Regions from separate parts of the Streptomyces sp. NPDC127197 genome, predicted to be linked through region 1. Evidence: riboswitches for the same ligand, from Rfam matches in the RefSeq annotation. Region 1 holds a riboswitch; the other holds the start of a gene.

Region 1 (14,917 bases):
CACGCCATCGCCCGCGAGATCGCGGCCGTCGTACGTGACGGCGCGCAGATCGCGGTCGTCATCGGCGGCGGCAACTTCTTCCGCGGCGCCGAACTCCAGCAGCGCGGCATGGACCGGGCCCGCTCCGACTACATGGGCATGCTCGGCACCGTGATGAACTGCCTCGCCCTCCAGGACTTCCTGGAGAAGGAGGGCATCCAGTGCCGGGTGCAGACCGCCATCACCATGGGGCAGGTCGCCGAGCCGTACATCCCGCTGCGCGCCGTACGGCACCTGGAGAAGGGCCGTGTGGTCATCTTCGGCGCCGGTATGGGCATGCCGTACTTCTCCACCGACACCACCGCCGCCCAGCGCGCCCTGGAGATCGACGCCGAGGCCCTGCTGATGGGCAAGAACGGTGTGGACGGGGTCTACGACTCCGACCCGAAGGCCAATCCGGACGCCGTCAAGTTCGACTCTCTCGGCTACGGCGAGGTCATCACGCGGGACCTGAAGGTCGCCGACGCCACCGCCATCACGCTGTGCCGCGACAACAAGCTTCCGATCGTGGTCTTCGAGCTTCTGAAGGAGGGCAATATCGCCCGCGCTGTCAAGGGTGAGAAGATCGGCACGCTGGTGGGTGACCAAGGCAGCCGGGACTGACCGGTGTCTCCGTCCGCGGGAGGACACCTGTCCGAGGGACGGAGGGAACGGACCCTGGCCAGGGGATGGACAATGACCTGCCGGTCGGGAACCGTGCAGGAAGAAGACGCGACGCAGCCGGCCGCCGGCCCCGACAAGGAACCGCAGCCGGGCCTACTCAAGACACGCAGGAGCAAGTGGTGATCGAAGAGACCCTCCTCGAGGCCGAGGAGAAGATGGAGAAGGCCGTCGTGGTCGCCAAGGAGGACTTCGCCGCGATCCGCACCGGCCGTGCGCACCCGGCGATGTTCAACAAGATCGTGGCCGACTACTACGGCGCGCCGACGCCGATCAACCAGCTGGCTTCGTTCTCCGTGCCGGAGCCGCGCATGGCGGTCGTGACCCCGTTCGACAAGAGCGCGCTGCGCAATATCGAGCAGGCGATCCGCGACTCCGACCTCGGCGTCAACCCGAGCAACGACGGCAACATCATCCGGGTGGTGTTCCCCGAGCTCACCGAGGAGCGCCGCCGCGAGTACATCAAGGTCGCCAAGGGCAAGGGCGAGGACGCCAAGGTGTCCATCCGCTCCGTCCGCCGCAAGGCCAAGGACGCCATCGACAAGCTGATCAAGGACGGCGAGATCGGCGAGGACGAGGGCCGCCGTGCGGAGAAGGAGCTCGACGACACCACGCACAAGTACGTCGCTCAGGTGGACGAGCTCCTCAAGCACAAGGAAGCTGAGCTGCTCGAGGTCTGATGAACGACTCTTCCTGGGGAGCGCCGCCGCACGCCGGGTACTGGGCGCCGTCCGACGGGGGGCCTGTCCCGGGGGCCGCCCCGGCGGGTCCCACGTACGATGCGCACAACGCGCAGCAGACTCGCCCCATGCCCATCGTGCCCGACGTGTCCGCCCACGGCGGAGACCAGGACGACGACCGGGGGGCCGCTCGGCTGGGCGGCCCCTTGTTCCGCGACGAGAGCCCGACGGCGCAGCCCCATCCGGCGGTGCCGCAGAATCCGGAGCCCATGCACGACGCCCCACAGCCGGCGCCCGCACCGCAGAAGAAGAGCGCGGGCCGCGACCTGGGCGCCGCGATAGGGGTCGGAGTCGGACTCGGCGCGGTGATCGTCGCGTCTCTGTTCATCGTCAAGGCGGTGTTCGTCGGGGTCGTCGCGGTCGCCGTCGTGGTGGGCCTGTGGGAGCTGACCAAACGGCTCGACGAGCGCAAGGGCATCAAGGCGCCGATCGTGCCGCTCGCGGTGGGTGGCGCGGCGATGGTCGTCGCCGGGTATGTGCGCGGGGCCGAGGGCGCCTGGGTGGCGATGGCGCTCACCGCGCTCGCGGTCCTGGTCTGGCGGATGACGGAACCGCCGGAGGGTTATCTCAAGGACGTCACGGCGGGGGTCTTCGCGGCCTTCTACGTGCCGTTCCTCGCGACGTTCGTCGCGATGATGCTGACGGCCGAGGACGGTCCGCGCCGGGTCTTCCTGTTCCTGCTGCTGACGGTCGTCAGCGACACGGGCGCGTACGCCGTCGGCTGGCGCTTCGGCCGGCACAAGCTCGCCCCGCGCATCAGCCCCGGCAAGACCCGTGAGGGGCTGCTCGGCGCGGTCAGCTTCGCCATGGTGGCGGGTGCGTTGTGCATGCAGTTCCTGATCGACGACGGCATGTGGTGGCAGGGTCTGCTGCTCGGCCTCGCGGTCGCGGCGAGTGCCACGCTGGGCGACCTCGGTGAGTCGATGATCAAGCGGGACCTCGGCATCAAGGACATGGGCACGCTGCTGCCGGGCCACGGCGGCATCATGGACCGGCTGGACTCTCTGTTGCCGACGGCTCCGGTGGTGTGGCTGTTGCTGGTGCTGTTCGTGGGGTCCGGCTGATCACCGTCCTCCCATGCGGACGCCCGCTGCCCTCGGGGGTGGCGGGCCCTTTCCGTTCAAAACCCCGTGCCCCGCGCGCGGACACCTGGGTACGCTCGTCGCGCCCCGGGTGCTGACAAGCTCGGGTCACTGACCGGCGACCGCGTCCACCTGGCTGCTCCTTGCGGCGGGGCCCGCCTGATGACGGGCGGTCGCCGGCGCGGAGAGGGGGCGCGGTGTCGACACTGTCCGGCGGCATGAGTGGCAGACCCGAGCCCCGGACGCGGCCGTGCCGTTGGTGCCGTACGCCGATCCCGCAGCCGCGCCGCTGGTGGCGCAGACGGCGATACTGCAGCAAGGCACACCGCCGCAGGGACCGCGCGGTTGCGGCGGTCGCGAGGTTCCTGGACAGCCTGTAGGCCGCCCGACGTCGGGGGAATCGTCCTCCCCAGTCGATCTGCGACACTGGTACAGCCATGCCTAAGCCCGGAGAACTCACTTTCGTCGCCCCGCGCGGAGCCAAGAAGCCGCCGCGGCACCTTGCCGATCTCACGCCTGCCGAGCGCAGGGAAGCCGTGGCCGAGATCGGTGAGAAGCCGTTTCGTGCCAAGCAGCTCTCGCAGCACTACTTCGCGCGGTACGCGCACGACCCGGAGCAGTGGACCGACATCCCGGCCGGGTCCCGCGCGAAGCTGCGGGAGGCGTTGCTGCCCGAGCTGATGACCGTCGTACGGCATCTGTCGACCGATGCGGACACCACCCGCAAGACGCTGTGGCGGCTGTTCGACGGGACGCTCGTCGAGTCGGTGCTGATGCGGTACCCGGACCGGGTGACCATGTGCATCAGCTCGCAGGCCGGCTGCGGGATGAACTGCCCGTTCTGTGCGACCGGGCAGGCGGGGCTGGACCGGAATCTGTCCACCGCCGAGATCGTGCACCAGATCGTGGACGGGATGCGGGCGCTGAGGGACGGCGAGATCCCCGGCGGTCCCGCACGGCTGTCGAACATCGTCTTCATGGGCATGGGCGAGCCCCTCGCCAACTACAAGCGCGTCGTCGGCGCGATCCGCGCCCTCACCGACCCCGAGCCGGACGGACTCGGGCTGTCGCAGCGCGGGATCACCGTGTCGACCGTCGGACTGGTGCCGGCGATCCACCGCTTCGCCGACGAGGGCTTCAAGTGCCGACTGGCCATCTCGCTGCACGCGCCCGACGACGAGCTGCGTGACACCCTCGTCCCCGTCAACACACGGTGGAAGGTGCGGGAAGTCCTCAACGCCGGGTGGGAGTACGCGGCCAGGTCGGGGCGCCGGCTGTCCATCGAGTACGCGCTGATCCGGGACATCAACGACCAGGCCTGGCGCGGCGACCGGCTCGGCCGGCTGCTCAAGGGCAGGCCCGTGCACGTGAATCTGATCCCCCTGAACCCGACGCCGGGCTCGAAGTGGACGGCCTCACGGCCCGAGGACGAGAAGGCGTTCGTCGAGGCCATCGCCGCGCACGGCGTGCCGGTGACCATCCGGGACACCCGAGGTCAGGAGATCGACGGGGCGTGTGGTCAGCTGGCGGCCACCGAGCGGTAGTCTGACGCCGTACACATCTTCATATTCCGACAGGGGAGCGCCACAGCGCTGAGAGTGCGGGACAGTCCGCAGACCCTCTGAACCTCGCCCAGGTCATTCTGGGTAGGGAGATCGGTCGTCACTCAAGCTGTTGCGCCCTGCCCGGGAGCCGTCCGAAGGTCCCCGGGCAGGGCCGCGTCTCTTCCTGGTCAGCCAGGAGGAAATCGGTGAGCAACACCAGGAAGTTCACAGCCGTGGTCGTCGGGCTGGGCCTGATCACGCTGTCCGCATGCGGGTCTTCTTCCGAGTCCGGCAGCGGGGGCTCCGGGGACTCCAAGACGGTCACCCTCGTCAGCCACGACTCGTGGGCCGTGTCCAAGGGCGTGCTGGCGGACTTCGAGAAGCAGTCCGGATACACGGTGAAGGTCCTCAAGGACGGCGACGCTGGGCAGGCCGTCAACAAGGCGATCCTGACCAAGGACAACCCGCAGGGCGACGTCTTCTTCGGCGTCGACAACACGCTGCTGTCACGCGCCCTCGACAACGGCCTCTTCCAGCCGTACGAGGCGAAGGGCGCCGACCTCGTCCTGCCCGAGTACCGGGTCGACCAGGACAAGCACCGGGTCACGCCCGTCGACACCGGAGACATCTGCGTCAACTACGACAAGGCCTACTTCACCGAACACAAGCTGGACCCGCCGCAGTCCTTCGACGACCTGACCAAGCCCGCGTACAAGAACCTTCTGGTCACCGAGAACGCCGCCACCTCCTCGCCCGGCCTCGGCTTCCTGCTCGGTACCGCCGCGAAGTACGGCGACGCCGGCTGGCAGGACTACTGGAAGAAGCTCAAGGCCAACGGTGTGAAGGTCGTCGACGGCTGGGAGCAGGCGTACTACGAGGAGTTCTCGGGTTCGTCGAGCGGCCGGAAGGCCGGGGGCGACCGGCCGCTCGTCGTGTCGTACGCCTCCTCCCCGCCCGCCGAGGTCGTCTTCGCCGACCCGAAGCCGAAGACCGCGCCGACCGGGGTCGCGACCGGCACCTGCTTCCGGCAGATCGAGTACGCGGGGCTGCTGAGCAACGCGCGGAACACCGAGGGCGGCAAGGCGCTGCTCGACTTCCTGCTCACCAAGGAGTTCCAGGACGACATGCCGCTCAACATGTTCGTCTACCCGGTGCGGGAGGGTGCCGAGGTGCCGCCGGAGTTCGCGAAGTACGGGCCGCAGGCCAAGGATCCGCAGACCATGGACCCGGCCGAGATCGCCGCCAACCGCGACCAGTGGGTCAAGTCGTGGACCTCGCTCGTACTGAAGTAGCCCACAAGAAGCGCGTCACGAAGGGCGGCGCGGCGCGGCTCGGGCTCATCGCCCTGCCCGTCGCGTTCTTCGCCGCCTTCTTCGCCTATCCCGTGGCCGCGATCGTCGCCCGCGGGCTGAAGGCCGACGGGGGCTGGCAGCTCGGCAGGATCGCGGACGTCCTCACACAGTCAGACATCCGGCACGTGCTGTGGTTCACCACCTGGCAGGCGCTCGCCTCGACCGCGCTGACGCTGCTGGTCGCACTGCCCGGCGCGTATGTCTTCGCCCGCTTCGACTTCCCCGGCAAGCAACTCCTGCGGGCCGTCGTGACCGTGCCGTTCGTGCTGCCCACGGTGGTCGTCGGGTCGGCGTTCCTCGCGCTGGTCGGGCGTGGCGGGCTGCTCGACGAGCTGTGGGGCGTACGGCTGGACACCACCGTGTGGGCGATCCTGCTGGCGCATGTCTTCTTCAACTACGCCGTCGTCGTACGGACGGTCGGCGGGCTCTGGGCGCAACTCGACCCCCGACAGGAGGAGGCCGCCCGGATGCTCGGTGCCTCGCGGCTCTCCGCCTGGCGCACCGTGACCCTGCCCGCGCTCGCGCCCGCCGTGGCCGCCGCCGCGCTGATGGTCTTCCTGTTCACCTTCACCTCCTTCGGGGTGGTGCAGATCCTGGGCGGGCCGACCTTCTCGACCCTGGAAGTGGAGATCTACCGGCAGACCTCCGAGGTCTTCGACCTGTCGACGGCCGCCGTCCTCACAATCATCCAGTTCCTGGCGGTGGGCGCCATCCTCGCCGTGCACGCCTGGACCGTACGGCGACGGGAGACCGCCCTGCGCCTCGTGGACGCCTCCGTGACCGCGCGCAGGCCGCAGGGGGTGGGCCAGTGGGCGCTCCTTGCCGGTGTCCTCGCCTCCGTTGCCGGGCTGCTTCTGCTGCCGTTGGCCGTGCTGGTGCAGCGGTCGCTGGACGCGCCCGACTTCGCCTACTACCGGGCGCTGACCAGCGAGGACGGTGGGACCTTCCTCGTCCCGCCGATCGATGCGATCGACAATTCGCTCACCTACGCCGTCGTCGCCACCGCCATCGCTGTGCTGATCGGCGGCCTGGCGGCCGTGGCGCTGACCCGGAGGGATGCCGGGCGGTTCGTGCGCGGGTTCGACGCGCTGCTGATGCTGCCGCTGGGCGTGTCCGCCGTGACCGTGGGCTTCGGGTTCCTCATCGCCCTCGACGAACCGCCGCTGGATCTGCGCAGTTCATGGATCCTGGTGCCGCTCGCGCAGGCGCTGGTCGGGGTCCCCTTCGTCGTACGGACCATGCTGCCCGTGCTGCGGGCCGTGGACGCGCGGCTGCGGGAGGCGGCGGCGGTGCTCGGGGCGTCGCCGTGGCGGGCATGGCGCGAGGTCGATCTGCCGATGGTGCGGCGGGCGCTGCTGGTCGCGGCCGGGTTCGCCTTCGCGGTGTCGCTCGGGGAGTTCGGGGCGACGGTCTTCATCGCGCGGTCGGACAACCCGACGCTGCCGGTCGCGGTGGCGCGGCTGCTGGGTCGGCCCGGCGAGCTCAATTACGGGCAGGCGATGGCCCTTTCGACGATTCTCATGGTGGTGTGCGCGGTGGCGCTGCTGGTGCTGGAGCGGTTGCGGACCGACCGGACGGGGGAGTTCTGATGCTGCTGAGCCTTGAGGGCGCGACCGTACGGTTCGGCGGGTGGGCCGCGCTCGACCGCGTCGACCTGGGCGTCGCCGAGCACGAGGTCGTGTGCGTGCTCGGGCCGAGTGGCAGTGGCAAGTCGACGCTGCTGCGGGCGGTCGCCGGGCTGCAACCGCTGGACGCCGGACGGGTGGTACTCGACGGGCGGAACCAGGCGGGCGTGCCCGCTCACAAGCGGGGCGTGGGGCTGATGTTCCAGGACCATCAGCTGTTCCCGCAACGGGACGTGGGCGGCAACGTGGCGTTCGGGCTGCGGATGCACGGGGCGTCGAAGAGGCAACAGGGCGAGCACGTACGGGAGTTGCTGGAGCTCGTCGGGCTGCCGGGTGCCGCACGTCGGGCCGTCGCCGCGCTGTCCGGGGGTGAGCAGCAGCGGGTTGCGTTGGCCCGGGCGCTGGCGCCGCGGCCACGGCTGCTCATGCTGGACGAGCCGCTCGGCCAGCTGGACCGGTCGCTGCGGGAACGGTTGGTGGTCGAACTCCGGGAGCTGTTCGGCCGGTTGGGGACGACCGTGCTCGCGGTGACGCACGACCAGGGCGAGGCCTTCGCGCTCGCCGACCGGGTGGTGGTGATGCGGGACGGGCGGATCGCGCAGTCCGGTACGCCGCTCGAGGTGTGGCAGCGGCCGGCGGACGAGTTCGTGGCCCGCTTCCTGGGCTTCGACAACGTGGTCGCGGCGACGGTGAGCGGACAGGCCGCGGACACGCCGTGGGGCAAGCTGCCGGTGCCCGAGGGGGCGGCGCAGGGGGCGGGCACGGTCCTCGTACGGCCCGCCGGTGTGCGCCTCGTGCCGGCCGACGCCGGGTTGCGCTGCACGGTGGCCGCGCGCACGTTCAAGGGCACCCATGTCGCCGTACATCTGCAGCCCGAGGGCGCCCCGCGGCTGGAGGCGGCGTGTGCGCTGCGGGAGGCGCCGGAGGTGGGGGACGCGGTCGGGGTCGAGTTCGACGTGGCCGAAATCGTGGTGCTCCCGTGATCGACCGCACCGTAGGGTGCCGCCCATGACGCACCTCGCACACGACCGGTACTGCGACGAGATCGCCCACCAGATGCGGTTGCTGAGGTCCGTGGTGACCTCCGGAGCCGATCTGTCCGCCACCGTGCCGACCTGCCCCGACTGGTCCCTGGAGCAGCTCGTACGGCATGTGGGCCGCGCCCTGCGCTGGGTGGAGCTGCTGGTGCGCACCCGGTCCGGGGAGGACATCCCGGAGGACCAGGTCCCGGGTGGCGGCGGGCCGGAGACCGAGGGGGACGCGGCCGCGCTGGACGCCTGGCTGGCCGAGAGCGGCGAGATGCTGGTCGGCACCCTGCGGGAGGCCGGGCCGGACGCCGAGGTGTGGAGCTGGGCCGGGATCCCCGACGCCGGTTTCTGGGCCCGTCGGATGACCCACGAGGTCACCGTCCACCGCGCCGACGCCACGCTCGCCGCGAAGCTGCCGTACGAGGTCGCGCCCGACGTGGCCGTGGACGCGATCGACGAGTGGCTGCAGATCGTCGAGTTCGTCCAGCGGACGGCTCCGCACGACACGGCACGGGAGTTGCGTGGGCCGGGCCGGAGCATCCATCTGCACGCCACGGACACCGGGCCGGAGCTGAACGCCGAGTGGGTGATCGAGCTCACCGAGGACGGGGTCACCTGGCGGCGCGGCCACGAGAAGGCGACGGTCGCGTTGCGCGGCCCGCTCACCTCCGTCCTGCTCGCCTTCTATCGCCGTCTGCCGCTGGACAGCCCCGAGGTGGAGGTGCTCGGCGAGCGGGAGCTGCTGGAGTTCTGGCTGGAGCGGGCGACGTTCGGCTGAGACGCGTGTGGCCCGCCCCGGGAACGGGACGGGCCACAGCCGGTCGGGCCGGACGGAGGATCAGCGGTCGCTGCTCGCCCCGCGGCGGCGCATGCCGAAGAACACCGCGCCGCCGCCGACGGCGACCAGGGCGGCCGCGATGCCGGCGATCAGACCGGTGTTGGAGTCGGCGCCGGTCTCGGCGAGGTTGGAGTCACCGGCACCGGCCGCGGGCGACGGAGCGTTGCTCGCGGTGTCCGCGGGCGCGCTGCTGCCGCCCTCCGAGGCCGTCGGGGTCGGGGTGTCGGACTCGGCCGGGGCCGAGGGGGTCGCCGACTCCGACGGCGTCTCGGACGGAGTCGGGGTGGGGCTCGGGGTCTCCTCGGTCGTGCAGGCGGTGGCCGGGGTGACCAGGTTCGGCTTGATGTCCTCGTCGACCTGGTTGCCGGCCTTGACGTGGATGCGGTACGTCGCGCCCGGCTTCCAGTCCTCGGTGAAGGTGATCGTGACGCCCTCGCGGGAGCCCTTGACCACCTGCTTGCCGACGAGCCGCTCGTCGGCCCCGTTGTTCTCGAGGTAGACGGAGACGGTCGCCGGGGTGCCGGCCGGGTCCTTGTCGGTGACCGTGATGACGCCCTTGGTGCCGTCGCACTCGGCCGCGGCCGAGAACTCACTGATGTTGCAGGCGAGCGCGTTGCCCGCGGCGCCGAGCGCGAGCGCGGCAGAGGCGGAGACGACACCGAGGATGCGCACGGAACGGCGTGCGTTACGGCGAGTTATGGACACGTTTGTCCTTCATGGGATGCGCGTAATGCGGGGGGTTTGAGGGGGAGATGAGGCGACAGTCCCTAGTCCCTGCCGATGCTCACCACCCCCAGGAGACTCACAGGTTTATAAGCGCTCCATAAGGAGTGTCAATCCGTCTGCGCATCATGACGGTTGGCTTTGCCCGCTTATTAACCGCCGAGACGTTTCAACGCCGCCGGAGCCTCCTCGATCCCGTCGACCAGGGCGATCCGGGCCTCCATCGAACGCTCCCGCGCGAGCGCTCGGAGCAGCGGCCATGTCGGCAGCTTCTCCGTCCAGTGGGCGCGGTTCACCAGGACCATGGGGGTGGGCTCGCCGCGGGACTCGTAGTAGTTGGGGGTCGCGTTGTCGAATATCTCCTGCACGGTGCCGGCGGCGCCCGGCAGGAAGACCACGCCCGCGGTGCAGCGGGCCAGCAGGCCGTCCTCGCGGGTGGCGTTGGCGAAGTACTTGGCGATGTGCGCGGCGAACGGGTTCGGCGGCTCGTGGCCGTAGAACCAGGTGGGGATGCCGACGGAGGGGCCGCCGTCCGGCCAGCGGCCGCGCACTTCGAAGGCGGTGCGTGCCCAGTCGGTGATCGACGGGGTGAACTCCGGTGTCTTGGCGAGGAGTTGGAGGGCGTCCATGAGCATCTCGTCGCCGTACGGAGCGGCGTACGCGCCGAGGTTCGCCGCCTCCATCGCGCCGGGGCCGCCGCCGGTCGCGACGGTGAAGCCCGCGCGGGCCAGCTCCCGCCCGAGGCGGGCCGCGCCCGCGTAGGCCTCCGTGCCGCGAGCCATCGCGTGGCCGCCCATGACGCCCACCACGCGGGCGCCGGTGAGGAGTTCGTCCAGCGCGTCGGAGATGGCGTCGTCGTGGACCGCGCGCAGCATGGACGCGAAGACGTCGCCGTCCGCCTTCGTCTCCTGGAGCCAGGCGTACGACCGGGCGTCCGGCGTGGCCTCGTAGCCCTGGTCGAGCGAGTCGAACAGCTCGTCGGGGGTGTAGGCGAAGCCGCGGTACGGGTCGAAGGGGAGGTCCGGGACGGGCGGGAAGACCAGGGCGCCGGCGGCGCGCACCCGGGTGGCCGCAGCCTCGTCCATCGGACAGCCGAGGAAGACGGCGCCCTTGGTGTCGACGGACAGCAGTGCGTCCGTACGGTCCGTCAGATCGACGGCCTGGACGCGGAAGTGGGCGAGTGTCCCCTGCACGGCTACGACCTCGTCGAACTCGGCGAGGGACTCGATCTCACGGTCGTGGGAAGCGGTGTGGGGCGCGTGGGCGGGTGGTGTCGGCTGCACCCGCCCATGCTAGGCATGCGTGCGGCTCAGCCCTCGACGGCCGCCGGGTCCATCCACATGACCTCCCAGGTGTGGCCGTCCAGGTCGTCGAAAGCGCGGCCGTACATGAAGCCGTGGTCCTGGACCTGTTCCGACGCCGTGCCGCCCGCCGCCACCGCCTTCTCGACCAGCTCGTCGACCTTCTCGCGGCTCTCGGCGCTCAGACAGATCAGCACCTCGCTGGTCCTCGTGGCGTCCGCGATCTCCTTCTTCGTGAACGTCGCGTAGAACGGCTTGGTCAGCAGCATCGCGACGATCGTGTCGCTGATCACGACGGACGCCGCGTTCTCGTCGCTGAACTGCGGGTTGAGCGTGTAGCCGAGCTCCGTGAAGAACTTCTTGGAGGCGTCGAGGTCGTTCACGGGCAGGTTCACGAAGATCATCTGCTGGTACATGTGTCGTCTCTCCCATCGGGCTTGTGCCGTTCGGTGGGGTAGACCCGAGGGCCGTCGGAAACTCATCGGCGGTCGGAGAATTTTTCCGTACGAGCTTCAGTGGGCCAGCGGCCGGGCCGCGAGCTCGGCGACGAACACGGCCAGCGGGCCGAACACCGCGAGGAGGGCGCCGGCGCGGAGGGTGGCGGCGCCACGCAGCATCGTGGCCGGGGCGCCGAGGCGCAGCAGGGCGGCGGTGGTGTCGGCGCGGACGTGCTTGGCCTCGACGGCGGCGGTGAGCAGGGTGGCGAGCGTGCAGCCCGCGACGAGGAGGACGCCGAGGGTCGTCAGCGGGCCGAAGGCCGGGCCGTCCGGGTCGTGCAGGGTGGCCACGGCGTACGCGGCGGACCCGGCCGCGCAGACGACGCCGACGGGGCGGCCGATGCGGGTGGCTTCCTCCATGAGGACGCGGCCGGCGAGGAGGCGCACGGCGCCGGGGCGGGCTGCCTGGAGGAGGTGGCCGCAGAGGTGGGTGAGGCCTGGGCCGGCCAGGGTCAGGCCCAGGGCGGCCAGGGCCCAGCCGAGGAGCAGGCCTGCGGGACCGCTGGGTGGGCTGCCGGGCATGGAGAGGCCGGTGGTGCTGGTGTGGGCGGTGTAGGCCTCTGCGGCCAGGCCGGCGGCGAGGGTGGCGATGCCCCAGGGGAGAGTGGCGGTGGGATGGGGTGGGGTGCGGGTGGGTGTGGGTACGGTCGGGGCGCCGGGGGTATCAGGTGCCCAGTGTGTGGCTGAGGGGTTGGTCGCGCTGCCCGGCGCTTGCGGGGTGCCTCCCCCAGAGGGGGGACCCCCAGCGCCCACCCTCCCCCACTCTCGACTTCGCTCGAGCGGGGGGACCCCCATCGCCCCAGCGGCACGACTGCCCGCGGCTCGGCGGGATGGGCGGGTTGGGCGGGACGGGTGCCGCGGGTCTCGGGGGCGTAGGACCAAGGCGACCGACAGGGATGCGGCTGCCGGGATCAGGGTGAGGAGGGTCAGGGTTGCCGGGAGGGGGAGTGGGGTGCCCGCGGCGAGGAACTCGGTCGCCGCTCCGTCGAAGGGCATGCCCGTGAGGTCGCCGCGCAGGTGGAGGAAGAACAGCAGGGCCAGCATCGAGCCGAGGGCCGTGGACAGGGCCGTCGTCGTGGCCGAGAAGGCCATCTGGCGGGCCGGACCGAGGCCGATCGCCGAGAGGCCGTCGCGCGGCCGGGTGCAGGGATCGGTGCGGGCGACGGCCACCGCGAAGTGGACCGTGGCGGCCGCCGGCACCGCACACCAGGCCAGACGGAGGACGGATGCGGCCGGCGTGTCCGGGTGGCTCATCGCGTGGCCGAGGGTGCACAGCAGGAGGAAACCGGTCCCGGCCGACGCCGCAGCCACCAGGAGACGGCGCAGCTGGACGGCCGGGTGGGCGCGGCGGGTCAGACGGAGAGCGAGCACGCGGCCCGGCCTTCCGTCTCGGGGACCGGCGGCAGGTGCACGGTGTTCACGCGCCGCCCGTCGAGCAGGGAGACCGTGCGGTCGGCGAGCGCCGCGGTCTCCGGGTCGTGGGTGGCCAGGACCACCGTGATGCCGTGCGAGCGGGCCGCCGTGGTGAGCGTACGCAGCACGTGCCCGCGGTCGGCGCGGTGCAGCGGAGCGGTGGGCTCGTCGGCGAACAGGACCGTCGGGGAGGGGGCCAGCGCACGGGCGATGCAGACCCGCTGCCGCTCGGCCTGGCGCAGTTGGTGCAGGCGCCTGCGGGCGCTGTCGCCGATGTCGAGACGCTCCAGCCACTCCAGGGCGACCTTCTTGGCACGTCGGCGGCTGGTGCCGCGCAGCATCAGGGGGAGCGCGGCGTTCTCCCAGACGTTCAGCTCGGGGACCAGGACGGGGGCCGGGTCGATCCAGCCGAAGCGGTCGCGGCGCAGCCGTTCCCGGGCGAGGGGACCCATCCTGTGCACGGGGACGCTGTTGAACCACACCTCGCCGCTCCCGGCCCGCAGCAGTCCGGACAGGCAGCCCAGAAGCGTGCTCTTGCCGCTGCCGCGGGGGCCGCTGACGGCGAGGATCTCGCCCTCCTGGACGCCGAGCGAGACGCCTTGCAGCGCAGGGGAGCCGTCGTGGTGCTGGAAGTGCAGGGCGCGTGCCCAGAGCACGTCGTTGTCCGGCGGGGCCACCATGGGCGTACTCCTCAGTTGATCCGCTTTCCTGTGCCAAGTCCCCCAAGCGGGGGAACGAAGGCTGGGCCGATCGGTCACTGGCACGCTAGGTACTCAAAGGAGCCGGGCCGGACAGCACACAGCCCCGGGCCGCCGTTTCTCACTCGAACGGACGGCACCGGGGCCGTATTTGATCACAGCGTCAGTTGATCAGAGCTTTGTCCACGCCTCCGTCAGCGTCGCGCGCAGGATCTGCTCGATCTCGTCGAACGTCTCCTGGTTGGAGATCAGCGGCGGGGCGAGCTGGACGACCGGGTCACCGCGGTCGTCGGCACGGCAGTACAGGCCGTTGTCGAAGAGGGCCTTGGAGAGGAAGCCGTACAGGACGCGCTCGGTCTCCTCCTCGTTGAAGGACTCCTTGGTCGCCTTGTCCTTGACCAGCTCGATGCCGTAGAAGAAGCCGTTGCCGCGGACGTCGCCGACGATCGGCAGGTCGTGCAGCTTCTCCAGGGTGGCGCGGAACGCCCCCTCGTTGTCGAGCACGTGCTGGGTGAGGTTCTCGCGCTCGAACAGGTCGAGGTTGGCGAGGCCCACGGCCGCGGAGACCGGGTGGCCGCCGAAGGTGTAGCCGTGCAGGAAGGTGTTGTCGCCCTTGTAGAACGGCTCGGCCAGGCGGTCGGAGATGATGCAGGCGCCGATCGGGGAGTAGCCCGAGGTCATGCCCTTGGCGCAGGTGATCATGTCCGGGACGTAGTCGAACTTGTCGCAGGCGAACATCGTGCCCAGGCGGCCGAAGGCGCAGATGACCTCGTCCGACACCAGCAGCACGTCGTACTTGTCGCAGATCTCGCGGACCCGCTGGAAGTAGCCGGGCGGCGGCGGGAAGCAGCCGCCGGCGTTCTGCACCGGTTCCAGGAAGACGGCCGCGACCGTGTCCGGGCCCTCGAAGAGGATCTGCTGTTCGATCTGGTCGGCGGCCCAGCGGCCGAAGGCCTCGGGGTCGTCGCCGAAGATCGGGGCGCGGTAGATGTTGGTGTTCGGGACCTTGTGCGCGCCCGGGACCAGGGGCTCGAAGGGGGCCTTCAGGGCCGGCAGACCGGTGATGGACAGGGCGCCCTGCGGGGTGCCGTGGTAGGCGACCGCGCGGGAGATCACCTTGTGCTTGGTGGGCTTGCCGGTGAGCTTGAAGTACTGCTTGGCGAGCTTCCAGGCGGTCTCGACCGCCTCGCCGCCGCCGGTGGTGAAGAAGACCTTGTTGAGGTCGCCCGGCGCGTGGTGGGCCAGGCGCTCGGCCAGCTCCACGGCCTTGGGGTGGGCGTAGGACCACACCGGGAAGAACGCCAGCTCCTGCGCCTGCTTGAAGGCGGTCTCGGCGAGCTCGACCCGGCCGTGACCGGCCTGGACCACGAACAGACC
Region 2 (14,917 bases), on a different contig from region 1:
CAGGGCGCTCCACTCGGTGAGTTCGGGCGCGATTTCGGGGAGCACTTCCCACGCGCTCCGGATCCGGGCCCGACGTCGGGGACTGGTCTCCGGGCGTCCCCGCGCGGCGAGGACAGCGGCGGCGGTGCGCAGGGCGGCGAGGTGGGCCGTCGCGTAGCGCTCGTTCGGCGTTTCGAGGACGGTTGCCTCGTCGAGTCCGGCACGGGCCTGGGCGAGCAGGTCGAGGGCGGCGGGCGGGGCCGTGGCCCGGCGGAGCACGGGGTGCACATCGCTCGCCGGGCCGGTCAGTGAGGGGGCAGGGCCGGTGGCGCGGCGCCGACGTGCGGCAGCTGCGGACGAGTTGGCCATGACGAACCTCCTGTCGTCTGTGTGACGGCACTGTGGCCGTATGTGCCCATCGTGAGGTATGGCACTGACAATCCGTTCTGACCTGGGCTTTTGCTTCGATCGAAGGTTCGGGTTAAGTTTTGCACTGACCAGTCAGTTCAAATTCCTGGGGGAACTGTGGGGGGACTCGCCGTCGCCGCCCGCGACTTCGGGCTCAGGGGGCCTCGCGGCTGGGCCTTCCGCGGCGTCTCCTTCACCGCGGAGCCCGGCTCGCTGATCGCCGTCGCGGGACCGTCGGGGTCGGGCCGTACGAGCCTGCTGCTCGCGCTGACCGGACGGATGAAGGCCACCGAGGGGACGGCGGCCGTCGGCGAGGCCCGGCTGCCGAAGCAGTCGGCGGCCCTGCGCCGGGTCAGCGGGCTCGCGCACGTTCCCGGCGTGACCGACCTCGACCCCGCCCTGACCGTGGCGGAGCACCTGCACGAACGGGCCTTGCTGCAGAGCCGCTTCGGAGACTCGCTGCGGGGGCTGCTGCGGCCGCGCGTCGAACGCGCGAACGAGGCGAAACTGCGGATCGACACCACCCTGGCCGCCGCAGGCCTCGACCGGGAGGCCCTGCCCAAGGGCTCCCGGACCGCCGTACGCGACCTGGAGCGCCTGGAGGCGCTGCGCCTGTCCGTCGCCCTGGCCCTCATCGGACGCCCGCGACTGCTGGGCGTGGACGACACCGACCTGAAGCTCTCCCTCGCCGAACAGGGCGAGGTCTGGGCCCTGTTGAGGTCGATCACCGAGGCCGGGACGACGGTGCTGGCGGTGTGCAGCGAGGCACCGGAGGACGCGGTCGTGGTGTCCACGCAGGCCCGCGACAACGACGTACAGGCGCCCGAAGACCACCCGGAGGACCAGCCGGAAGACCAGACCCTGGACGACGAGGTGAAGGAGGCGGCGGATGCGCTCGCCGAAACTGGCCGCTCTTGAGCTGCGCCGCTTCGGGCGCGGCAAGCTGCCCCGCGCCGCCCTGGTGGCGCTCCTGCTGCTGCCCCTGCTGTACGGCGCGCTCTACCTGTGGTCCTTCTGGGACCCGTACGGCCGCCTCGACCGGCTCCCCGTGGCGCTGGTCAACGACGACAAGGGGGCGACCGCGGACGGGAAGAAGGTCAACGCGGGCGACGACATCGTGGCGGGGCTGCGCGACAGCGAGGTCTTCGACTGGCACGAGGTGAGCGCCGCCGAGGCCCGCGCGGGCGTCGAGGACGGCACGTACTACCTGTCGCTGACCATGCCGGCCGACTTCAGTGCGCGCATCGCCTCCAGCGCGGGCGACTCCCCCGAGACGGGCGCCCTTCAGGTACGTACGAACGACGCGAACAACTACATCGTCGGGCAGATCTCCCGGACGGTGTTCAGCGAGGTGCGCACGGCGGCGTCCACGAAGGCGTCGCGGTCGTTCCTGGACCGGATCTTCATCTCGTTCTCCGACATCCACGGCGAGACGGTGAAGGCCGCGAGCGGCGCCGACAAGCTCAGGAGCGGTATCGGCACGGCGGAGAAGGGCTCGAAGGATCTCGCCGACGGCCTGAAGGACGCCGAGGACGGCAGCGGGAAGCTGGCCAAGGGCCTGAAGAAGCTCAACAAGGGCGCCGACGACCTGGAGGACGGTTCGAAGCAGGTCGCCGAGGGGACGCAGGCCCTTGCCGACAAGGTGAACGGGGTCGCGGACAAGGTGGGGCCCTTCCTCGAGGACAACGAGAAGACCATCGGGGACACGGCCCAGCTCGTCGCCGACACGTCCGGGGCGATCCGCGACAACCTCGAGACCCTGGTGAAGCGGGCGCCGACGGCCGCCAAGGATGCCCGCGCGGCCTCCGACACGCTGAACGACGTCCACAAGAGGCGCTGCGAGACTCCCGTACTGCCCGATGCGGCCTGCTCCGACCTGGAGAAGGCCAAGAACGCGGCGGCCGACGCGGCGGCGATCGCCGACGACGTCAACACCCTGATCACCGATCACGACAGCGACCTGAAGAAGCTGGACGGCCATCTCGCCACCCTGGAGGAGCAGTCCCAGGCCCTCGCCGACCGCGCCCCGCACCTCTCCGAGGACCTCGACGACGCCGTCTCCAGGATCAACAAGCTGAACGAAGGGGCAGGAAAGGTCGCCACGGGTGCGAAGTCGCTGCACACCGGGCTCGGCACCGCCAAGACCGGCGCCGTGGACCTCGACAAGGGCGTCGGTGACCTCAGGACGGGTGCGGACGACCTCAGCGGCGGCATGTTCAAGCTCGTCGACGGTTCCGGGAAGCTCGCGAACGGGCTGCACGACGGCGCCGAGCAGATTCCCGACTACGACAAGCAGCAGCGCGACGCGCGGACGGAGGTCATGGCGGACCCGGTCCAGCTCGCCTCCAAGACGCTGCACAAGGCACCCAACTACGGCACCGGTTTCGCCCCGTACTTCATCCCGCTGTCCCTGTGGGTGGGTGCGATGGTGGCGTACATGCTGATCCCGCCGCTCAACCGGCGGGCGCTGGCCACCGGTGCCTCGGCCTGGCGGATCGCCCTGGCGGGCTGGCTGCCGGTGCTGGCGATCGGCGTACTCCAGACGGTGGCCCTGATGTCGGTGCTGCACTGGGCGGTCGGGCTGGAGATGGCGCGGGCGGCCGGGACGGTGGGCTTCCTGTTCCTGGTGACGGCGTGCTTCGCGGCGCTGATCCAGTGGCTGAACGCCCGCTTCGGAGCCGCCGGCCGCATCCTGGTCCTCGCCCTGCTGATGCTGCAACTGACGTCCGCGGGCGGCACCTATCCTGTGCAGACCAGCCCGGGCTTCTTCAACGCGCTGCACCCCTTCCTGCCGATGAGTCACATCGTCGAGGCCCTCAGGAGGCTCATCTCGGGTGGTGGCCTGGAACCCGTGTGGCACGCGTGCGTGGTGCTGGCCGCCTTCACCGCGGGCGCCCTCGCGCTGACCGCGCTGTCGGCCCGGCGCCGGCAGGTGTGGACCCTGGACCGGCTGCACCCGGAGCTGAGCCTGTGAAGACACCTCCCGCCCCTGCGGGGCAGCGGTTTCCTGTGACAATCGGGGCCATGGAAAGCAGCAGCACCGCCTCGGGGGCCAGTACGCGCCGAGAGGCCACCCGGCAGAAGCTCTACGAAGCGGCCGTCACACTCATCGCGGAGCAGGGCTTCTCCGCCACCACGGTGGACGAGATCGCCGAGCGGGCCGGGGTCGCGAAGGGCACGGTCTACTACAACTTCGCCAGCAAATCCGTCCTCTTCGAGGAACTGCTGCGGCACGGCGTGGGCCTCCTCACCGCCTCCCTCCGGGAGGCGGCCGAGCAGACGGCGAAGGACGGCGGCACCAAGGTGGCCGCCCTGGACGCGATGATCCGGGCCGGGCTCGTCTTCATCGACCGCTATCCGGCCTTCACTCAGCTGTACGTGGCCGAGCTGTGGCGTACCAACCGGGCCTGGCAGTCCACCCTGCTGGTGGTCCGGCAGAAGGCGGTGGCGGTCGTCGAGGACGTGCTGCGCGAGGGCATCGAGAACGGTGAGTTCAGCGAGGAGATCGACGTACCGCTGACGGCGGCGGCGCTCGTCGGCATGGTGCTGGTGGCCGCACTGGACTGGCAGGCGTTCCAGCCGGAGCGTTCCCTGGACGACGTCCACGCAGCCCTCTCACGGCTGCTCCAGGGGCGGGTCAGCGGGCGCCCTTAGGCAGCACGTACAGGCAACACCAACAGGCGGCACGAAAGCGCCGGTCCGAGATGGCCGCGTCCCCCGCGGGCCACACTCGAACCGGCGCTTCCCTGTGCGCCCCCGTTTTCCCCCGTTGGGCCCCTTCTCCCCCGTCGGGCCCCTTCGGTCCTCCCCCGGACTCCCCCGTGCCTCGCTCCCGCCGACCAGGGCCGGCGGAAGGAGCGGATCGTGGGCCGGGCCGTTCCGGCGCCCCGTGTCGCCGGTGCCGGGCCCGTGCCCCTCTCCGTGCCTCCACTCTCTCGTTCGCGCAGGTCGGCCCCCATCCGCGCGCGTACTCATCTCGTCGGCTGAGTACGGATACTCAGCCGTACGCACTCGCCCCCAGGACGCGTCGGCCACGGCTGGTTACGATCGCGTCCGTGTCCGTACTCCCCCTGGTGTTCACGAGCGGCTGGGCCAGCGGCGTCAACGCGTACGCGGTGGTGCTGGTGCTCGGCTTCTTCGGGGCGACGGGACTGAGCGACGAGGTCCCCGAGTCGCTGCAGCGCCCCGAGGTGCTGATCACGGCGGGGGTGCTGTTCCTGGGCGAGGCGGTCGCCGACAAGATCCCCTACGTCGACTCGGCGTGGGACTCGGTGCACACGCTGATCCGGCCGACCGCCGGGGCCTGGATCGGGGCGCTGCTCGCGGGCCAGAGCGGTTCGCTGTCCGATCTGACGGCGGGCGCCATCGGCGGTTCGACGGCGCTGGCCAGCCATGCGGTCAAGGCCGGCACGCGGATGGCGGTCAACAGCTCGCCGGAACCCTTCAGCAACGTGATCATCAGTGTGGCCGAGGATCTCGGGGTCGGCGGGATCGTCACGTTCGCGATGTTCCATCCGGAGGCGGCGGCCGTCATCGCCGGCGTGCTGCTGGTCGCCGGGCTGGTCATGCTGTACTTCCTCGTCTCTCGTATCCGCCGCTTCCGGCGCCGCAGGGCGCAGCGCCGGGAGGAACGGCGACTGGCGGCACGGGCCGGCCCACCGCCCGGCTGACCCCCGGGCCAGGGGAGCGTTGCAGGTCACAGGCCCGCGGGCGGATTGTCAGTGGCGGCCGATAAAGTCGCAGGCATGGCACGGATTGCGGTGATCGGCGCCGGGATGGGCGCGATGGCGGCTGCTGCCCGGCTGGCCGTCGCGGGCCACCGGGTGGCGGTGTACGAGCGTACGGAGACGTACGGCGGCGCGGTGCGCCGACTGGAGCGGGACGGGTTCTCCTTCGACACCGGCCCCGGGCTGCTGCCGCTGCCCGCGGTCCACCGCGACCTGTTCCTCAAGACCGGCAAGGAGCCGCTGGAGGCGTGCGTCGAGCTGGTCCAGGTCGACCCGTCGGCCCGGCATGTCTTCGCGGACGGCACCGAGGTGTCGCTGCCGAACGCCTCGCGCGCGGGAGCGGTCGCCGCCCTGGACGAGGCGCTGGGGTCGGGGGCGGGCGGGCGCTGGGGCGACTTCCTGGTGCGGGCCCGCGAGGCCTGGGACCGGACCCGCAGGCCTCTCCTGGAGGAGCCCCTGTGGCCGAACTGGCCGGTGCTGGCCGAGCGTGAGCCCTACCCCGCCGTCCCGCACAAGCGGCTGCTGCGCACCCGCCGGGCCGCCACGCTCGCCGAGGTCGGCGCCTGGGAGCTGCGCGATCCCCGGCTGGTCGCCCTGCTGGAGAGCCAGGCCCTCGCGTACGGCCTGGACCCGCGCGTCGCTCCGGCCGCCGCCGCCGTGCTGCCGTACATGGATCACGCCTTCGGCACCTGGTACGTACGCGGTGGCATCCGGGAGCTCGCACGCGCGGTGTACGAGCGCTGCCTGGCCCGGCGGGTCGAGTTCGTCTTCGGCGCCGAGGTGACGACGGTGCTGGAGAAGGACGGCCGGGCCGCGGGGGTGGAGCTCGCCGACGGGACGGTGGCTCAGGCGGACTTCGTGGTCGCCGGTGTCGCACCGGAGGTGCTGAGCCGTGTAGTGCCCGGTACGGCGATACGGGGGGCAGGCGAGGTCCCCGGGCAGCGCGGGCTGCCAAGCCGTCTGACAGTGCTGCTGGCGCTGCGCGGCGGGCGTCCGGAGGGGACGGTTCATCGGACGGTGGTGCACGCGGAGGACCGCGAGCTCGAGCTGGAGTCCCTGTTCGGCCCGCCCGCGGGGATGGCCGCCCGTCCCACGGTCACGGTGCTGCGGCCCGACGATCCCCAGCTGGTCCCGGACCCCGCGCATGAGGCGGTCACGCTGACCGCCACGGTCGCCTCCATGCCGGGTGAGCGGAGCCGGGCCGACGCGGAGGTCCTCGACCGGCACGCAGAGGCCATGATCACCGTCGCCGAACGCGTCATACCCGACCTGCGGGGCCGCCTCCTCTGGCGCGAGGTGCGCACTCCGGCCGACATCGCGGAGGTGACCGGCGCGGAGGGCGGGGCGGTGCCGGCACCGGCGCTGGCGGCGGCCGGGGGCCGGCTGCTGCACCCGTCGAACACGACCGGGCTGCCGGGCCTGTTCACCGTCGGCGGCTGGTCTCACCCGGGCGGCGGTCTCCCCCATGCCGGCATGTCGGGCGCCCTGGTGGCGGGGCTGATCGTGGAGGGGCCGGACTTCCGGGGATCTCAGTGAGAGGCGGCGTTCAGAAGCGGTACCGCTCGTCGTACTCGTTCCCCTGCGCCTGACCGTCGCCCTGGTACGGGTAGGGCTGCTCGGGCGGGAGTTCCCCGCCGTAGGCGTCGTCGGTGCTGCGCTGCTGCGGTACCCACACGCCGCCGGGCGGGGTCTGGCCGCCGTAGCTGCCGGTGGCGTACTGGTCCTGGCCGGAGGCCTGCTGACCGTACTGCTGCTGGTCGTAGCCGGTGTCGTACGCGGCGCCGCCGTAGGTCTGGGTGCCGATGTACGGATCGGCGTACGCGGCGTACTGCTGCTGGCCGGTGGTGTCGTAGCCGTACTGCTGCTGGCCGTAGGAGTAACCGTCGTAGGCGTAGTTCTGATCGGCACTCTGGGCGGCCGTCGCGTACTGGTCCTGGGTCTGCCCCGCGGCGGCGTACGCGGTGTCGCCGTATATGCCGTACGAGCCGGTGTCGTCGGGCATCGGCTGCGGTTCGTACACGGCGGTGGCCTCGGCGGCCGTCGGCTCATGGGAACGAGCGGGCGTGAACACGTCGTCACGGTCGTAGTCGTCCTGGCCCTGGGAGGCGTTGCGGTGACCGTACTGGGCACTGTCGTCGCCGTAGTCGCCCGCTTCCAGATCGGAGACCTCGAGGGTCGGGTCCTGGTGCTCCGGCTCGCCGCGGCGGCGCTTGCTGCCGCCCAGGCCCGAACGCCCGGTGACCGCCCAGCCGGCGGCGAAACCGCGGCGGAACGACAGCGTGACGTACGTCTGCCCGACCGCGAAGGCGGCGGCGCCCAGTCCGATCACGACGACGGACGGGATCAGTACACCGACGACGACACCGAGGAAGCCGACGAACGCCAGCAGCCGCCAGCGAAGCCGTGCCTTGTACTGCAGCAGCACCTCGCCGAGCAGCCACAGCGCGACGATGCCGAACGCGATGTAGAGGACCGTCCAGCCCATGTACGCCCCTCTCCCAGTGGCCGCTACGCAGTGTGTCGTATGAGCGTGCGACCGGTCTAGGCCCGCGGTGGGTGGTGCAGGCCCAGATTCTCGTAGATTTCCAGCGTCGCCGTGGAGTTGTTGAGCGTGATGAAGTGCAGTCCGGGCACTCCCTCGGCCAGCAGCCGCGCGCAGAACTCCGTGGCGAACTCGATCCCCATGGAGCGTACAGCGGCCGGATTGTCTTTTGCTGTGAGGATTCGCTCTTTCAAGGTGGACGGAAGGTGAGCATTACTGAGCTGCGGCAGTCGTTCCAGCATCCGGACGCTGGTCACGGGCATGACCTCAGGGATGACCGGGGTCTCACAGCCGGCCGCCGCGACCCGGTCGCGCAGCCGGAGATAAGACTCCGGCTGGAAGAACATCTGGGTGATCGCGTAGTCGGCGCCGGCGCGGCACTTGTCGACGAAGTGCGTGACGTCCGTGTCCCAGTCGCTGGAGCGCGGGTGCATCTCCGGGAAGGCCGCGACGCCGACGCAGAAGTCGCCCGACTCCTTGATGAGCCGGACAAGTTCGGCGGCGTAGGTGAGGCCCTTGGGATGCGGCACCCACTCGCCCATCGGGTCGCCGGGCGGGTCGCCGCGCAGGGCGAGCATGTTGCGGATGCCGGCGTCGGCGAACTGGCCGATGACGTTGCGCAGTTCGGTGATGGAGTGGTCGACCGCGGTGAGGTGGGCGACCGGGGTGAGGGTGGTGTCGGCGACGATCTGCTCGGTCTCCTTGACCGTGCTCGCGCGCGTTGAACCGCCGGCACCGTACGTCACGGAGACGAAGTCGGGGGCCACCGCCTCGACCCTGCGGAGAGCGTTCCACAGGCTGCGCTCACCCTTGGCGGTCTTCGGCGCGTAGAACTCGAACGAGTACGTCGTCTTGCCGGTGGCGAGCATGTCGCGCACGGTACGTGCGCGATCAGTCCTGGTGGATGCGGTTCCGAGGGCCATACGGGCAGGTTAGCCAGGGGGCGGCGGTCCCCCAACCGGATGCCGTAAATTTGCCCGATTTGTCGGCTTGTTGTCCATCCCTTGGACACCTTGGACAAACGTGCGTGTCACGCCTGCCGCAGCCGCTTGGCGAACTCCGCCGCGGCCGCACCAGGGTCGTCCGCCTCCGTGATGGCCCGTACGACCACGACCCGGCGGGCGCCCGCGTCGAGCACCTGGTCGAGGTTGCCGAGGTCGATGCCGCCGATGGCGAACCAGGGGCGGTCGGTGCCGAGCCCCGCCGTGTACCGCACCAGGTCGAGGCCGGGGGCGTGGCGGCCGGGCTTGGTGGGGGTGGGCCAGCAGGGGCCGGTGCAGAAGTAGTCCACGCCGTCCTGGACGGCGGCCGCGGCGGCCTCGGACTCCGCGTGCGTGGAGCGGCCTATGAGGATGTCGTCGCCGAGGATCGCCCGGGCGGCGGGGACGGGGAGATCGCCTTGGCCGAGGTGGAGTACGTCCGAGCCGGCGGCGTGCGCGACATCCGCGCGGTCGTTGACCGCGAGGAGCCTGCCGTGCCGCGCGCAGGCCTCGGCGAACACCTTCAGGTGCTCCAGTTCCTCGGCCGCCTCCATGCCCTTGTCGCGCAGCTGCACGATGTCGACCCCGCCCGCCAGGACCGCGTCCAGGAACTCCGGCAGATCACCCTGGCGCTTGCGCGCGTCCGTGCACAGGTACACCCGGGCGTCGGCGAGCCTGGCGCGGGCGGTGGCGGCGGTGTCGGTCATGTGTCCCCCGTTGTGGGCGGCGTACGGGCTGCGGGTGAGCGTGCTGGACAGCGGCCGTGGCCTGCGCGCGCCGCGGCCCGTACGCCGGACGGTTTTCGGATCAGACGGCGAGCGCCTGGGCGCGGCGCTTCACCTCCGTGCCACGATTCTCGCTCAGCGCCTGTGCGGGGGTGCCGGGCAGGGTCGGGTCGGGGGTGAACAGCCACTCCAGCATCTCTTCGACCGTGAAGCCGTCGTCCCGCAGGAGCGTCAGGGTCCCGGAGAGGCCCTTGACGACCTTGTCCCCGTCGATGAAGGCGGCGGGGACGTGCAGCGCGCGGTTCTCGCCGCGGCGTACGGCGATGAGCTGGCCCTCCTTGACCAGCTGTCGCACGCGCGTCACCTCGACACCGAGCTTTTCGGCGATGTCGGGAAGGGTGAGCCAGGCGGGGACGAGAGCGTCGATCTTTGTGTCAATCTCGGTCACGGAAACTAGCCTGCCATCCCCCACTGACAGTCGGAAGCCAGACCGGTCCGACCTGGGGCGACGGACCACTGGGACGGACCGGGAGCAAGGGGCCGTCCGGGCGGTGCCTACGACGGCTGCGCCACCGCCGCTTTCAGCGGCCGCGCCGGGTCCGCCAGCAGTTCCGGGTTCATCGGTGTGCCGGCCTCGATCAGCCGTCGTCCCTGGGCCAGATCCCTCGGGCGGCCCACCGCCAGCAGGGCGACGAGCCGGTTCTCGCGCAGCCAGCAGACCGTCCAGGCGGGGCCGGACGGGTCGCCGCGCCATACGGTGCGGTCGGCGGACGTGTGGTGGCCGGCGTACTGGACGAAGCGGCCGAACTGCTCGGACCAGAAGTACGGCACCGGGTCGTAGACCACCGGGGCCTCGCCGGTCGCCTCGCCGATGATGTTCGCGGCCACCGTACGAGGGCCCTGCAGGGCGTTGTCCCAGTGGTGGACCAGAAGGCGCTCGCCATACCTTCCCGAAGGGAAGGAGGCGCAGTCTCCCACCGCGTAGACGTCCGGCGCGGAGGTGCGCAGGTGCTGGTCGGCCACGACCTCGCCGTATGCGCCGAGTTCGATGCCGGCGCCGGTGAGCCAGGCGGTGGTGGGCCGGGCGCCGATACCGACCACGACCGCACCGGCGGGCAGCCGCGAACCGTCGTCGAGCACGACCGCGCCGGGCTCGACCCGCGCCACGCGCGCGTGCGTGCGCAGTACGGCACCGCTGTCCGCGTACCAGTCCGCCATCGGCGCGGCCACCTCGGCGGGCAGCGCCCCGGCGAGCGGGCGGTCCGCGGCCTCCACGACCGTCACGGCGCAGCCCGCCTCGCGCGCGGCCGTGGCGAACTCCGCGCCGATCCAGCCCGCACCGACGACGACGATGTCGTGCTGGCGGGCGAGCACGGGCCGCAGCCGCTCGGCGTCGTCCAGGGTGCGCAGCAGATGCACACCGGGGACGCCCTCCGCGCCCGGCAGCGTGATCGGTTCGGCACCGGTCGCGAGGACCAGGACGTCGTACGGCACCGGCCCGGCGGCCGTGTCGAGCTCGTGCTCGTCGGGGCGGACGCCGAGGACCTCGCGCCCGAGGTGCAGCTCGATGTCGAGCGCCTCGAAGTCGACGTCGAAGGCGGAGCCCTCCGCCGTGCCGAGCAGAACGGCCTTGGACAGCGGCGGACGATCGTACGGCTGGTGGGGCTCGGCGCCGATCAGCGTCACGGTGCCCGTGAAGCCCTGTTCCCGCAGGGCGACCGCGGTCTGCACACCGGCCATGCCCGCACCGACCACGACCACGCGCCGCGGCTGCGACAGCCCCGTCTCCTGCGTCTGCTCGCTCACCTGATCACCATAGTCAACTGACTTTCTGTCAGTCAGCGGTGGGTTCGGTGACCTGCTCCACAACGCTCGTCCCGTTGCCCTGCTGCGACTCCCACTCCCAGGTCTCCTCCAGCCGCACCCGCCCGTCGGGCAGCTCGACGACCTTGGACTCGCAGTGCCCCGAGGACGTCGTCCCGTCCTGCTTGAGCTGCACGTACCGGAAGTCGAGCCGGTCGCCCTCCCGGGTCCCCACCAGGTACCCGCGCACGATGTCGCCGCCCGCGTACTCGGCCCAGATCCGGCCGTCCCGCTCGTGGTACGTGAACCGGGTGCGGGTACCCACCTGACCCGGTGCCTGGTCGGCTACGGGGGCGAGGACGAGGCCGTCGAGCGAGCAGGGCATGACAAGAGGCTCCCTTACAGAGGCGCGGAACGAGAGGCTAGGGTGGCCAACGTAGAGCACTCGCGGGAGCCCGGACGCACCGGGCTGAGAGGGAGGCTGGCGGCCTCCGACCGTACGAACCTGATCCGGGTCATGCCGGCGAAGGGAGGGGCGCAGCGCCCGTGTCGTCATCCACACGTACGTCAGACGTCCTCGTCATCGGGGGCGGCATCATCGGTCTGGTCACGGCCTGGCGGGCCGCGCAACGCGGCTTCGCGACCGCCGTCGTGGACCCCGAACCCGGCGGCGGGGCCGCCCAGGTGGCGGCGGGGATGCTGGCCGCCGTCACGGAACTGCACTACGGCGAGCAGACCCTGCTCGGCCTGAACCTGGCCTCGGCCCGCCGCTATCCGGACTTCGCGGCCGAGCTCACCGACCTCACCGGCCACGACCTCGGCTACCGCCAGTGCGGCACGCTCGCCGTCGCCCTGGACGCCGACGACCGCGCCCATCTGCGGGAACTGCACGCCCTGCAACGGCAGTCGGGCCTGGACTCGGAGTGGCTGTCCGGACGGGACTGCCGACGCCTGGAGCCGATGCTCGCGCCGGGTGTGCGCGGCGGGCTGCGGGTCGACGGCGACCACCAGATCGACCCACGGCGGCTCACGGGGGCGCTGGTGGCCGCGTGCGAGCGGACGGGCGTGGTCTTCCACCGGGAGTGGGCGCAGCGGCTCGTGGTCGTACGGGACCGGGCCGCAGGGGCCGTCACGCGCGCGGGCACCGAGCTGGCCGCCGGGCAGGTGGTCCTGGCCGCGGGCAGCCTCAGCGGGCGGCTCGCGGGCGTCCCGGACGCCGTCCTGCCCCCCGTACGGCCTGTGAAGGGGCAGGTGCTGCGGCTGACCGTGCCCCAGCAGTACGCGCCGTTCCTGAGCCGGACCGTGCGCGCGGTCGTCCGCGGCAGCCATGTCTATCTGGTGCCGCGCGAGAGCGGCGAGCTGGTCGTCGGGGCAACCAGTGAGGAGCTCGGCTGGGACACGACGGTCACGGCCGGTGGCGTGTACCAGCTGCTGCGCGACGCGCACGAGCTGGTGCCCGGCATCACCGAGCTGCCGCTGACCGAGACGCGGGCCGGACTGCGCCCCGGCTCGCCCGACAACGCGCCCCTGCTCGGACCGACCGGGCTGGACGGACTGCTGCTGGCCACCGGGCACTACCGCAACGGTGTCCTGCTGACTCCCGTCACCGGCGACGTCATGGCGCATGTGCTCACGACCGGTGAACTCCCGGACGTGGCACGCCCCTTCACCCCGAAACGCTTCAGCGCAGTACTCACGGAGCAGCCCGCATGAACATGCACGGAGCAGCCCGCATGACCATCTCCGTCAACGGCGAGCCGCGCGAGGTCGAGCCCGGCACGGCTCTCGACGTCCTGGTGAAGACCCTCACGGCAGCCCCCTCCGGAGTGGCCGCCGCCCTCAACGAAACCGTCGTCCCGCGCGCGCAGTGGCCGACCACGCCCCTCTCCGAGGGGGACCGTGTCGAAGTCCTCACCGCCGTCCAAGGAGGCTGACCCATGGCCGACGATCCCTTTGTCCTGGGTGGTACGACCTTCACGTCCCGGCTGATCATGGGCACCGGGGGTGCGCCCAGCCTCGACGTGCTGGAGCGGGCGCTGGTGGCTTCCGGAACGGAGCTGACCACGGTGGCCATGCGGCGGGTGAATCCCGATGTGCACGGGTCCGTGCTGTCGGTCCTGGACCGGCTGGGGATCCGGGTGCTGCCGAACACCGCGGGGTGTTTCACGGCGGGTGAGGCCGTGCTCACGGCCCGGCTGGCGCGGGAGGCGCTCGGGACGGAGCTGGTCAAGCTGGAGGTCATCGCCGACGAGCGGACGCTGCTGCCGGATCCGATCGAGCTGCTGGAGGCGGCGGAGACGCTGGTGGACGACGGGTTCACGGTGCTGCCGTACACGAACGACGATCCCGTGCTGGCGCGGAAGCTTCAGGACGTGGGGTGTGCCGCGATCATGCCGCTGGGATCGCCGATCGGGTCGGGGCTCGGGATTCGCAATCCGCACAACTTCCAGTTGATCGTGGAGCACGCGCGTGTGCCGGTGATTCTGGATGCGGGGGCCGGTACGGCGTCGGACGCGGCGTTCGCGATGGAGCTGGGGTGCGCGGGTGTGATGCTCGCCTCGGCCGTGACACGGGCGCAGGAACCGGTGCTGATGGCTGACGCCATGCGGCACGCGGTGGAGGCGGGACGGCTGGCGTTCCGGGCGGGGCGGATCCCTCGGCGGCACTTCGCGGAGGCGTCTTCTCCTGTGGAGGGACTCGCTGCGCTGGATCCTGAGCGGCCCGCGTTCTAGGTTCGTGGGTTGCGTCACAGGTGCGCTTCAAGTGGGCCCTCAACAGGGCTGAACGGGGCGGCGTGTCGGTGGCGGCTCGTACACTCGCCTGCGTGGACACGACCCTTCAGGACCCTCTGGTCGGGCAGTTGCTCGACGGCCGTTATCGCGTCGACGCGAGGATCGCGGTCGGCGGGATGGCCACGGTCTACCGGGCCGTGGACACCCGCCTGGACCGGGTCCTCGCGCTCAAGGTGATGCATCCGACGCTCGCGACGGACGGCACGTTCGTCGAGCGGTTCATCCGCGAGGCCAAGTCGGTCGCCCGGCTCGCCCACCCCAACGTCGTCCAGGTGTTCGACCAGGGCGCCGACGGGTCGTACGTCTATCTGGCCATGGAGTACGTCTCCGGCTGCACCCTGCGTGATGTGCTGCGCGAGCGCGGGGCACTGCAGCCGCGGGCCGCGCTGGACATCCTGGAACCGGTCCTCGCCGCGCTCGGCGCCGCGCACCGCGCCGGGTTCGTGCACCGCGACATGAAGCCGGAGAACGTCCTGATAGGGGACGACGGCCGGGTCAAGGTCGCCGACTTCGGGCTGGTCCGGGCGGTGGACACGGTCACCAGCACCACCGGGTCCGTCCTCGGCACGGTGTCCTACCTCGCGCCGGAGCAGATCGAGCAGGGCAGCGCCGACCCCCGTGTCGACGTGTACGCGTGCGGTGTCGTGCTGTACGAGATGCTGACCGGCGCCAAGCCGCACTCCGGGGACTCCCCCGCCCAGGTGCTCTACAAGCACATCCACGAGGATGTCCCGCCGCCCTCGGCCGCCGTGCCGGGCCTGGCGTACGAGCTGGACGAGCTGGTCGCCTCGGCGACATCGCGCACCCCGGACGTCCGCCCGCACGACGCGGTGGCGCTGCTCGCCCAGGTCCGCGAGGCGCGCGGCGCGCTCGGCGCGGACCAGCTCGACGCGATGCCGCCGCAGGCGCTCACCGCGGAACACGACAACGCCGACGACCGTACGAGCGTGATCCCGCGCGC

What was found. A riboswitch is a leader RNA that binds a small molecule or an ion and turns the genes downstream of it on or off. The one in region 1 is predicted to bind thiamine pyrophosphate.
Region 2: linked by a shared signal. The riboswitch ahead of thiO (glycine oxidase ThiO) and the one ahead of ACFVJQ_RS20405 (thiamine ABC transporter substrate binding subunit) in region 1 are both predicted to bind thiamine pyrophosphate.

The regions. Positions count from the first base shown of each region.
Region 1 is NZ_JBHXVG010000012.1:62,904-77,820, reverse strand. Features, by position in the region: gene pyrH (UMP kinase) at 1-642, shown strand, start outside; gene frr (ribosome recycling factor) at 822-1,379, shown strand; gene ACFVJQ_RS20415 (phosphatidate cytidylyltransferase) at 1,379-2,503, shown strand; gene rlmN (23S rRNA (adenine(2503)-C(2))-methyltransferase RlmN) at 2,959-4,065, shown strand; TPP riboswitch at 4,087-4,192, shown strand; gene ACFVJQ_RS20405 (thiamine ABC transporter substrate binding subunit) at 4,272-5,357, shown strand; gene ACFVJQ_RS20400 (ABC transporter permease) at 5,333-7,006, shown strand; gene ACFVJQ_RS20395 (ABC transporter ATP-binding protein) at 7,006-8,025, shown strand; gene ACFVJQ_RS20390 (maleylpyruvate isomerase family mycothiol-dependent enzyme) at 8,051-8,848, shown strand; gene ACFVJQ_RS20385 (LAETG motif-containing sortase-dependent surface protein) at 8,909-9,613, opposite strand; gene ACFVJQ_RS20380 (LOG family protein) at 9,784-10,914, opposite strand; gene ACFVJQ_RS20375 (VOC family protein) at 10,941-11,348, opposite strand; gene ACFVJQ_RS20370 (hypothetical protein) at 11,445-12,800, opposite strand; gene ACFVJQ_RS20365 (ABC transporter ATP-binding protein) at 12,782-13,522, opposite strand; gene ACFVJQ_RS20360 (aspartate aminotransferase family protein) at 13,712-14,917, opposite strand, start outside.
Region 2 is NZ_JBHXVG010000001.1:442,500-457,416, forward strand. Features, by position in the region: gene ACFVJQ_RS02100 (SAV_6107 family HEPN domain-containing protein) at 1-348, opposite strand, end outside; gene ACFVJQ_RS02105 (ATP-binding cassette domain-containing protein) at 505-1,305, shown strand; gene ACFVJQ_RS02110 (YhgE/Pip family protein) at 1,277-3,361, shown strand; gene ACFVJQ_RS02115 (TetR/AcrR family transcriptional regulator) at 3,412-4,041, shown strand; gene ACFVJQ_RS02120 (DUF4126 domain-containing protein) at 4,443-5,057, shown strand; gene ACFVJQ_RS02125 (phytoene desaturase family protein) at 5,133-6,650, shown strand; gene ACFVJQ_RS02130 (hypothetical protein) at 6,661-7,599, opposite strand; gene metF (methylenetetrahydrofolate reductase [NAD(P)H]) at 7,656-8,579, opposite strand; gene thiE (thiamine phosphate synthase) at 8,687-9,343, opposite strand; gene ACFVJQ_RS02145 (Rv2175c family DNA-binding protein) at 9,444-9,809, opposite strand; gene ACFVJQ_RS02150 (NAD(P)/FAD-dependent oxidoreductase) at 9,917-11,167, opposite strand; gene ACFVJQ_RS02155 (hypothetical protein) at 11,196-11,549, opposite strand; TPP riboswitch at 11,602-11,714, shown strand; gene thiO (glycine oxidase ThiO) at 11,711-12,877, shown strand; gene thiS (sulfur carrier protein ThiS) at 12,898-13,098, shown strand; gene ACFVJQ_RS02170 (thiazole synthase) at 13,102-13,896, shown strand; gene pknB (Stk1 family PASTA domain-containing Ser/Thr kinase) at 13,989-14,917, shown strand, end outside.